2 regions of the Agrobacterium sp. SORGH_AS 787 genome follow, and region 2 is predicted to be linked to the other one. Evidence: predicted binding sites of a transcription regulator. Region 2 holds the regulator's gene; the other holds the start of a gene.
What was found. The regulator PhoB, encoded in region 2, activates phosphate uptake and scavenging genes when phosphate is short. The targets are predictions, from matches to a motif close to TGTCATNNANCTGTCAT.
Positions count from the first base shown of each region.

Region 1 (4,416 bases), on a different contig from region 2:
CTGCTCTGGCAAGGCTGAAGCATGCCTGTATTAGCCGCGTTGTGAGCATCGCCAACAAGTGACCGAAAGATTCCCAGCCTATGACGACGCCCTCTATGCCACACAACCTCCAGCTCTTCGTCGACGGCTCATATGACCCGCTCAAGCGCCTGGGCGGTTGGGGCGTGATTTCGGTCCGCAATGACGTCCATATAGGCTCCCGGTCCGGCAGCATAAGCTGCGCCGACAACAGCGCGCCGGAACTTGTTGCCGTTCTTGAAGCCTTACGCTGGCTGGAGGTGAATGCGATCGGGGAGGCAGCGACGATCTGGTCGGACTCTTTCTACGCGGTGACGGGGTGCAACAAATGGCGCCATATTTGGAGAACGAACCAATGGAGAAAACGTGCACCGAATGGCAAAGGTCGCAGCAGAGACGTCCCCAATAGCGATCTTTGGAGGGCACTCGACGCGTGCCTGACACGCTGCGACATGATCGAGATTGCATGGTGCAAGGGTCATGTAGGCCTGCCATGGAATGAACAAGCCGATGCTCTGGCAAGGCACGCGGCCAAGCCCGCTGTACTCGGGATAGCTGGGTCGTGAGACAAGTGTCCCGCGTGCCGGACCAATCGAACTCCGACTGCGGCAACGCCACAGACACTTGAGGGTTCGCTAAAGCTTGGAGGGAACTGCATTTGCTAAAACGTGTTTGGGCTTCGTCAACAATTGTGGAGCACAGACATGGATGCCGAGACTCGCCACCCTTCCCCGCCCTATCCTGAACAGAAGCAGACGCCGCCCGGGACCACCGGTCAGATGGAGCCAAAGCCTGATCATGGCGAGCATTCCTATAAGGGTAGCGGCCTCCTGAGCGGTAAAGTCGCTCTGATTACCGGTGGGGATTCCGGTATCGGTAAGGCTGTCGCAATCGCCTTTGCACGTGAAGGCGCCGATCTCGTCATCTCCTATCTCGACGAGGAAGAGGACGCACGCGACACAGTGAAATGGGTGGAAGAAGCCGGTCGCAAGGTGGTGGCCGTTCCTGGCGACATCACCTCGGAAGACCATTGCAAATCCCTCGTGCAGCGCACCGTCGAGGAATTCGGCAAGATCGATATCCTCGTTAACAACGCTGCATTCCAGCGCACCTATGCGGATATCGCCGACATCGATTCCGCTGAGTGGGACGAGACCTTCAAGACCAATATTTATGCGCCGTTCTTCCTGTCGAAGGCCGCTGTCCCACACATGAAGTCTGGAAGCTCGATCATCAACACCGCCTCGATCCAGTCGAAGCAACCCTCACCACAGCTGCTTGCCTATGCCTCCACCAAAGGTGCTGTGCTAAACTTCACCGCCGGGCTCGCCGGGATGGTCGCTGAAAAGGGTATCCGCGTAAACGCCGTTGCACCTGGCCCGATCTGGACGCCTCTCATCCCGTCCACCATGGGCGTGGAGAAGACCAAGACCTTCGGTGAGCAGACATTGATCGGACGCGCTGGACAGCCCGCCGAGCTTGCCGGCGCCTACGTTCTGTTGGCATCGGATCGCGGCAGCTACATGACTGCTGCCGTCATCCCGGTCACCGGTGGCGAGATCATGATCTGATCTTAACGGTTGAGACTGGACAAAGCGGGGCCGTAAAGGAACCGCCTTGTCCGTCTGCGGTTCGGTCAGAAGAATAGGGAGAAACTTCAGATGTCCGATCCACCTCACGCAGTTGGCTCAAATGAGGTCGGCTCCGTCAGCCGATTGCAGCAATCCGAAAGCCTTAACGTCTACAAGCTGGCTCCCGTGGCAAAGGCAGATGACCCACACTGGGATAAAGGCGCCTCCTATGGAGAAGTCCTGGTCGCCGCCCGGTCGTCAGGCGATGCACGTATCGTCGCGGCCGAGGCACAGCCTGATGCCTCCGCGGCGACTGCGCAGCCTTCCGAGGACGTCTCCACCCGCTTTGCTAGCGCTTTCCGCGACGAGACGCTCTACACCGTCATCGAGGTAGAGCGTGATCGCTCGGACATCGAGCGGGGCATGATGCCCGAGCTGTCTGTTGACGCGACGATAAAAGCAGGTGGCGACGCTTAATCGTGCCTGATCGAACCGGAACCCTCCCGCGTCTAAGAAGTTGAGACGACGAACCCTTACGGAGACAAAATAATGTCCGACCAAAATTCCACCTCACCTGCCGTCGCCTCACTGCATGAAGAGCAGGCAAGACAGCGCACCGGCAAAGAAGATCTTCAAAAGGGGCTCGAAGACACCTTCCCTGCCTCCGATCCCGTGTCCCACACAACCACAACGACAGCCACATCGACATCCGCGCCCGAAGAAGAGCAGGATACGGGGGAGGCTCCAAAAGTGGATGAGGCGCTTGCTGCCGTCAAAGCACGCCAAGACACACCGGCAACCGACCATGCCATGGAAGAAGTGAGAGCACTTCGCTCCGAACTTGGACGGATCACAGAGTCGGCCCAGGAAGCGCTTTCCGCATCGGCACGCATCACCCGCAGCGAAATTCAGTCCGCTCAGAGCAAGGTGATCCGCCAGATCCGAAAGCGTCCTCTTCAAGCATTGGGACTGGCAGCACTTGTTGGCTATGTCTGGGGTATGACACGATAGTTTCGAGCAGCGCGTAACAGGATGGCGGGCGTACGGTATCCGCCATCCACAGCAGAATGAATGCTATATGACATTGATCTGTCATGAAAGCGTTATACTTGCGATAGGGACATAAACGCCGGGCAGACGATCCGGATGTGTGGAGTTACACATGGACATCGCTCTTGCCGTAATCGCCTTTGCGCTGATCTTCGTCCACCTGTTGAGCATAGGTCTGACGGCCGTTCGTGTGAAATCGACCGCAAGAAGGAGTGCGGCGCAGCAGAACCAACCGCCAGTCTCCCTGGTCGTCCCACTACGCGGCGTGGAGAATTTCACTGCACTGACCATCCCTCATGCCTTTCAGCTGGATTGGCCAAACTACGAAATCATCTTCTGCGTGGCGGATAGCGCAGACCCTGTTATCCCCCACGTCAAATCGAACATTGCCGCCTTTCCTCACATTCAGGCTACATTGCTGCTGGGCGATGATAGGATCAGCGCCAATCCGAAATTGAACAATTGCGTAAAAGGATGGCGTGCAGCCACAAGCGAATGGGTCATTCTCGCCGATTCCAACGTGCTGATGCCCGATCATTACATTACGACCTTGATGGGCGCGTGGCGCAAAGATAGCGGCCTTGTCTGCTCCCCGCCCCTCGGCTCCCGGCCAGCCGATATCTGGTCGGAGCTGGAATGCACATTCCTCAACACCTTCCAGTGCCGGTACCAATATGCGGCAGAGACATTGGGTCAGGGCTTCGCACAGGGCAAGACGATGCTTTGGAACAAGCCGCTCCTCGATTCACTCGGCGGCATTGAAGCCCTTGGTGCCGAAATTGCCGAAGATGCCGCAGCCACCAAGCTTATCCGTGCAAGCGGGCGCAAAGTTCACCTCGCACCAGCCCCCTTCGAGCAGCCGCTCGGTACGCGCAGCTTCGCGGAAGTCTGGTCTAGGCAGGCACGCTGGGCGCGTTTGCGGCGAGTGACCTTCCCCCAATTCTTCGCACCGGAGATCCTCGTCGGAGGCATTCCTCCTCTCCTTCTTGCACTGGCCGCAGCTATGCTGGCGGGGGCGGATGGCAAGACAATCGTGGCAATCACGGTAGCGATCCTTGGGCTCTTCTATCTCCCGGAATTGGCGCTCGCCAAGCTCAAAGGATGGCATGTCTCGTGGACAAGCTTTCCAACCATGATCATGCGGGACGCGTTGCTACCGCTCATCTGGGTAAGAAGCTGGATGGGGTCTTCAGTCTCGTGGCGTGGCAACATGATGACCGTTGGAACGCAAGAAAGCACGCTAAGCGGCTGATAACCGCAGAGGCATGAGGGCGGATCGAGCACGAAAATAGGGCTTCGCCTCACCCCTCAGGCTCGGGTGGCCCAGCACTGTTTCGTCAGGCTTTTTGCCCTGCATGTTCCTGTAGAAGCTGTGCAAGTTCATCACCGGCAATCAGCACGTCGTGCCCGCCTCGATGGAGATGCAGTTCAACGCGAGTTGGGCGAAAACTATTGCCCCGGATAAATTCAATCGCACTCTTGAGGGAGTCGAACATCTCCCTGTGCGAGACTTCGAAACGCTGCCACAGAACGACGGTCGTGTGGCTCTCTCCAAACCGGCTCATTGCCTCGCTCGCATCGAAAACCAACCCAGTGCTCCTCACCGTTGCGTGTGAAAAGCAACGCTTGAAGAAGCTGATCGTTCAACCGCCTCGACGGTTTATGACGCGGTGCATGTCTGGAAGGTATGAGGAATGTCGATTCAGTCTAGTGTGCAAAGCGTCCTTGGAACCCACAAAGGGCGCTCTAACTCCTTGGATCTACGCATCGTGCTTTC
Region 1 covers NZ_JAUTBG010000001.1:1,625,390-1,629,805, reverse strand. Annotated here, with positions in the region: gene QE435_RS07185 (RNase H family protein) at 81-584, shown strand; gene QE435_RS07180 (SDR family oxidoreductase) at 723-1,589, shown strand; gene QE435_RS07175 (hypothetical protein) at 1,680-2,066, shown strand; gene QE435_RS07170 (hypothetical protein) at 2,139-2,600, shown strand; gene QE435_RS07165 (ceramide glucosyltransferase) at 2,752-3,891, shown strand; gene QE435_RS07160 (hypothetical protein) at 3,977-4,228, opposite strand; gene QE435_RS07155 (glycosyltransferase family 4 protein) at 4,400-4,416, opposite strand, start outside.
Region 1: a site for PhoB is predicted at 2,680-2,696, ahead of QE435_RS07165 (ceramide glucosyltransferase). Genes of this name have one in related genera too.

Region 2 (4,416 bases):
CCGCGATGGTGGCGAGCGTGCGGCCATGGAACGCTCCTTCGAAGGTGATGATGCGGAATTTTTCCGGATGGCCGTGGGTGTACTGATAACGGCGTGCCGTCTTGATGGCGCATTCCAGCGCTTCCGCACCGGAGTTGGTGAAGAACACCTTGTCGGCGAATGTCGCATCCGTCAGACGCTTTGCCAGCACTTCCTGACCTGCAACCTCATAGAGGTTGGACAGGTGCCAGACCTTTTCCACCTGCGCCTTTAAGGACTCAACCATATGGGGATGGCTGTGGCCGACGGAGGTCACGGCAACGCCCGCACCGAAATCGAGATATCGCTCGCCGCTTTCCGTGATCAGCCAAACGCCCTCGCCTCGTTCGAAGCGCAGGGGGGCTCTGGAAAACGTATCGAACAACGGCCCGGATTTGGGGGCAGCTTCGGCCATGGCGACATCACTCCTTACGTCAAGTCGGGACAGACGACTGTCAATAGGGCTATCGGGTTATCCCTGCCCTGAAAATCAAAAATGCCGCCTCGCGGCGGCTTGCATGCTGTCTTCATTGCCAGCGCACTATTGTCACTTCCCCGCCTAATGTCAACAAATCTCGGCACTTTCGGCTCGTCTCAAGCTCTGGTAGGCGCGTTGCGCGCAGCCACCAACTGTTGCCTTTCTGACTCACAGGGGAAGCAAGTTGGGGAAAACCGGAAAATCGATTCCAGATGATTCCCGCGACTCTTGTCACGGAGTCAACCGACGATTAGGTTAACCGTCAATTACTAGACTGCAATGCGGCGGAACTAGTCACCTACAATCTGGCGAATGGCCTGCGCGTGGTTCACTCCACGGCATCGTGGGTGGATTCTGCCCGAGAACAACGCGACGAGCGGAGAAGCGGCATGAACTGGACGGACGAACGCGTAGAAAAGCTCAAGAGATTATGGTCCGAAGGGCTTAGCGCAAGCCAGATCGCAGCACAACTAGGCGGTGTGAGCCGCAATGCCGTCATCGGCAAGGTTCACCGCCTCAACCTGCCGGGTCGCGCCAAGGCCGGTGGCACGGTCGCCACATCGCGCCCAGCAGCCAAGCGTCCGGCGGCAGCGCCGCGTCCGGCGAGCTATGCGGCTCCAGCCCGCGCTGCGACGAACCGTCCGGCACCTGCCCGTAACACGGGTGCGCTGGCTTTCAAGGAAGATATGGACATCGACACGGTCGAGCCCATGGAATATGCCCGCTCTTCCAACAACGTTGTTATTCCGATTTCGCGTCGCCTGACGCTGACGGAATTGACCGAGCGCACCTGCAAGTGGCCTGTCGGCGACCCGCTTAAGGACGACTTCCATTTCTGCGGCTGCGAAGCGTCCGAAGCTTCGCCCTACTGCAAGTTCCACGCGAAAATGGCTTATCAGCCGGTGAGCGAACGCCGTAAGGCGTAAGGTCTCTCATAGCGATTACAGAAAGCGGGCTTCGGTCCGCTTTTTTTGTTGGCCCGTCTCCCCCATCCTCAAATAATCAAAACTTGCCCGCAGCAGCGATTGTGCCCAGACTATCGTCATGGATGCGATCGATATGCTGGACGACTATATCTCGACACTGTGGGCAAAAGCCGTCGACACGCCATTCCCGCCGATCCCGCGTCGCCGGTGCGGAGACGCAACCGTCTATGTCGAATGCCGACGCGGACGCTACTGACTGATTTGCGAGGAGCGCGGGGAAGAGTATTGGCGTCGTGAAGCCACGGACATGGACGATGCCGCGTTCCAGTTGATATCCATCGTTGCAGGCGAGTTGGTGCGCGACCGCGAGCTGGAGTTTCGGGAAAGCACAGCCCGCTGTTTCTCTGGATCGAATGACTACTCGCGCTGAGCGCCATCAAAGACAGCTACGGCACCCGAACCATGGCCAACTATCTGGACGTGCTGAGACACAGCCCGCTGTCGCAGGACGAGATAGACGCCGCGCGATATCCCATCCCGTCATCATTCATGTGACGCCAGCAAGTCCGGCGCCACAGGATCGGTGCACTTCACCATCGGGTTAAGCGCCCCGAGACGATCAAGCTTCCATGGAATAGCCCGCGCCGCGAACGGTGCGGATGACATCCTGCATGCTGGAGAAATTCAGCGCCTTACGCAGGCGGCCGACATGAACGTCCACCGTGCGTTCATCCACATAGATATCGTGTCCCCAGACGCCATCGAGAAGCTGGGAACGGGAGAACACACGGCCGGGCGAGGTCATGAGGAACTCCAGCAGGCGGAATTCGGTTGGTCCAAGACGGACTTCGCGGCTCTTGCGGTGAACGCGGTGCGTCTCGCGGTCGAGTTCGATATCGCCGCATTTCAGCACGGAGGACAGAACCTCTGGCTTGGCGCGGCGCAGCATCGCCTTGACGCGTGCCATCAACTCCGGTGTCGAGAAGGGCTTGACGACATAGTCGTCCGCGCCCGTTGCCAAGCCCCGAACCCGTTCGCTTTCCTCGCCACGAGCCGTCAGCATGATGATCGGCAAACGCTCTGTCTCCGGACGCATGCGCAGGCGGCGGCAAAGCTCGATGCCGGAGACGCCAGGCAACATCCAGTCGAGGATCAGAAGATCCGGCGTGCGCTCCTGAAGGCGGATTTCGGCCTCGTCGCCACGCGGAATGGTGTCGACATCATAGCCTTCGGATTCGAGATTGTAACGGAGGAGGACGCTCAGCGCCTCCTCATCTTCGACAACGGCGATTTTCGGCACCATGGCTCCAGATCCTATCTGTCGCTTACTCGGTCACAGCGCCGAGCGTGTTGGAACTATCGTCCTTCGGACGCTCACCCGCCGGCTGGCTGCCGGTGGTCATGTAGTAGATGGTCTCGGCAATGTTGGTGGCGTGGTCGCCGACGCGCTCGATGTTCTTGGCGCAGAACAGAAGATGCGTGCAGGTGGTGATGTTGCGTGGATCTTCCATCATGTAGGTCAGAAGCTCGCGGAACAGCGAGGTGTACATGGCGTCGATTTCCTCGTCGCGCTCGCGGATGGCCTGGGCCTTTTCCGCCGAGCGCGTGGAGTAGACGTCCAGCACTTCCTTCAACTGCACCAGCGCCAGTTCCGACAGATGCTCAAGGCCGCGCGCCAGCTTGCGCGGAACGCCTGTGCCAGCAACCGCAATCACACGCTTGGCGGTGTTTTTGCCGAGATCGCCGACACGCTCGAGGTCCGCGGCAATGCGCAACGACCCGATGATTTCACGAAGGTCTGCTGCCATCGGCTGGCGCTTGGCGATGGTGACGATCGCCTTGTCGCCGATTTCACGCTCGGCGTGATCGAGGATCGTATCGTCCGAGATGACTTTCTGCGCCAGCGCCGCATCGGAATTGACGAGCGCGCGCACGGCATCGGCGCACATCTGCTCGGCCAACCCGCCCATTTCGGCGATCCGGCGGCTGAGGAACTTCAGCTCCTCGTCATAGGCTGACATGATGTGGGAATGTGTCGGCATGTTCGTGGTCTCCAGTTTCGAGACGCCCTGTCGCAAGCCTTCTCAACGGCTCGAGCGACGGGCGCAGTGTGATGCGCAAGCGACAGCAGGATCAGCCGAACCGGCCCATAATGTAGTCCTGGGTGCGCTGATCATCCGGGTTGGTGAACATCTTGTCCGTATCGTTCTCCTCAACAAGGTGGCCGAGGTGGAACATGGCGGTGCGCTGTGAAACGCGAGCGGCCTGCTGCATCGAGTGGGTCACGATGACGATGGTGTAGTTGGCGCGAAGCTCGTGGATCAGTTCTTCCACCTTGGCGGTCGCGATCGGGTCGAGCGCAGAGCATGGCTCATCCATAAGGATGACTTCCGGCGAGACGGCGACGGCGCGCGCGATGCACAGGCGCTGCTGCTGGCCACCGGAAAGGCCGGTGCCGGATTCGTGCAGACGATCCTTGGCCTCGTTCCAGAGACCCGCCTTTTGCAGGCTGGACTCGACGATCTGGTCCATATCCGCCTTGTTGCGGGCAAGACCGTGAATGCGCGGGCCATAGGCGATGTTTTCATAGATCGACTTCGGAAACGGGTTCGGCTTCTGGAACACCATGCCCACACGGGCGCGAAGCTCGACCACATCGATTGCAGGATCGTAGATGTCTTCACCGTCAAGCGTGATCTGACCGGTCACGCGGCAGCCGTCGATCGTGTCGTTCATGCGGTTCAGCGTGCGCAGGAAGGTGGACTTGCCGCAGCCCGACGGGCCGATAAGAGCCGTCACCGTGTTCTCGCGAACGTTGAGGTTCACATCGTAAAGGGCGCGCTTCTCGCCGTAGTAAACGGAAACGTCCTTGCCGATCATCTTATGGGAAACTTCATTCATTTTCTTGTCCAGCGCCTTTTCAACTGCTGCTTCCGACAACATGTTCATTGTTCCGTTCTCCCTTGGTTCTTATCGCATTTCCAGATGGAAAAC
Region 2 covers NZ_JAUTBG010000002.1:1,318,069-1,322,484, reverse strand. Annotated here, with positions in the region: gene QE435_RS15670 (aspartate aminotransferase family protein) at 1-433, opposite strand, end outside; gene QE435_RS15665 (GcrA family cell cycle regulator) at 886-1,422, shown strand; gene QE435_RS15660 (hypothetical protein) at 1,541-1,678, shown strand; gene QE435_RS15655 (hypothetical protein) at 1,730-1,852, shown strand; gene phoB (phosphate regulon transcriptional regulator PhoB) at 2,042-2,725, opposite strand; gene phoU (phosphate signaling complex protein PhoU) at 2,748-3,464, opposite strand; gene pstB (phosphate ABC transporter ATP-binding protein PstB) at 3,556-4,371, opposite strand.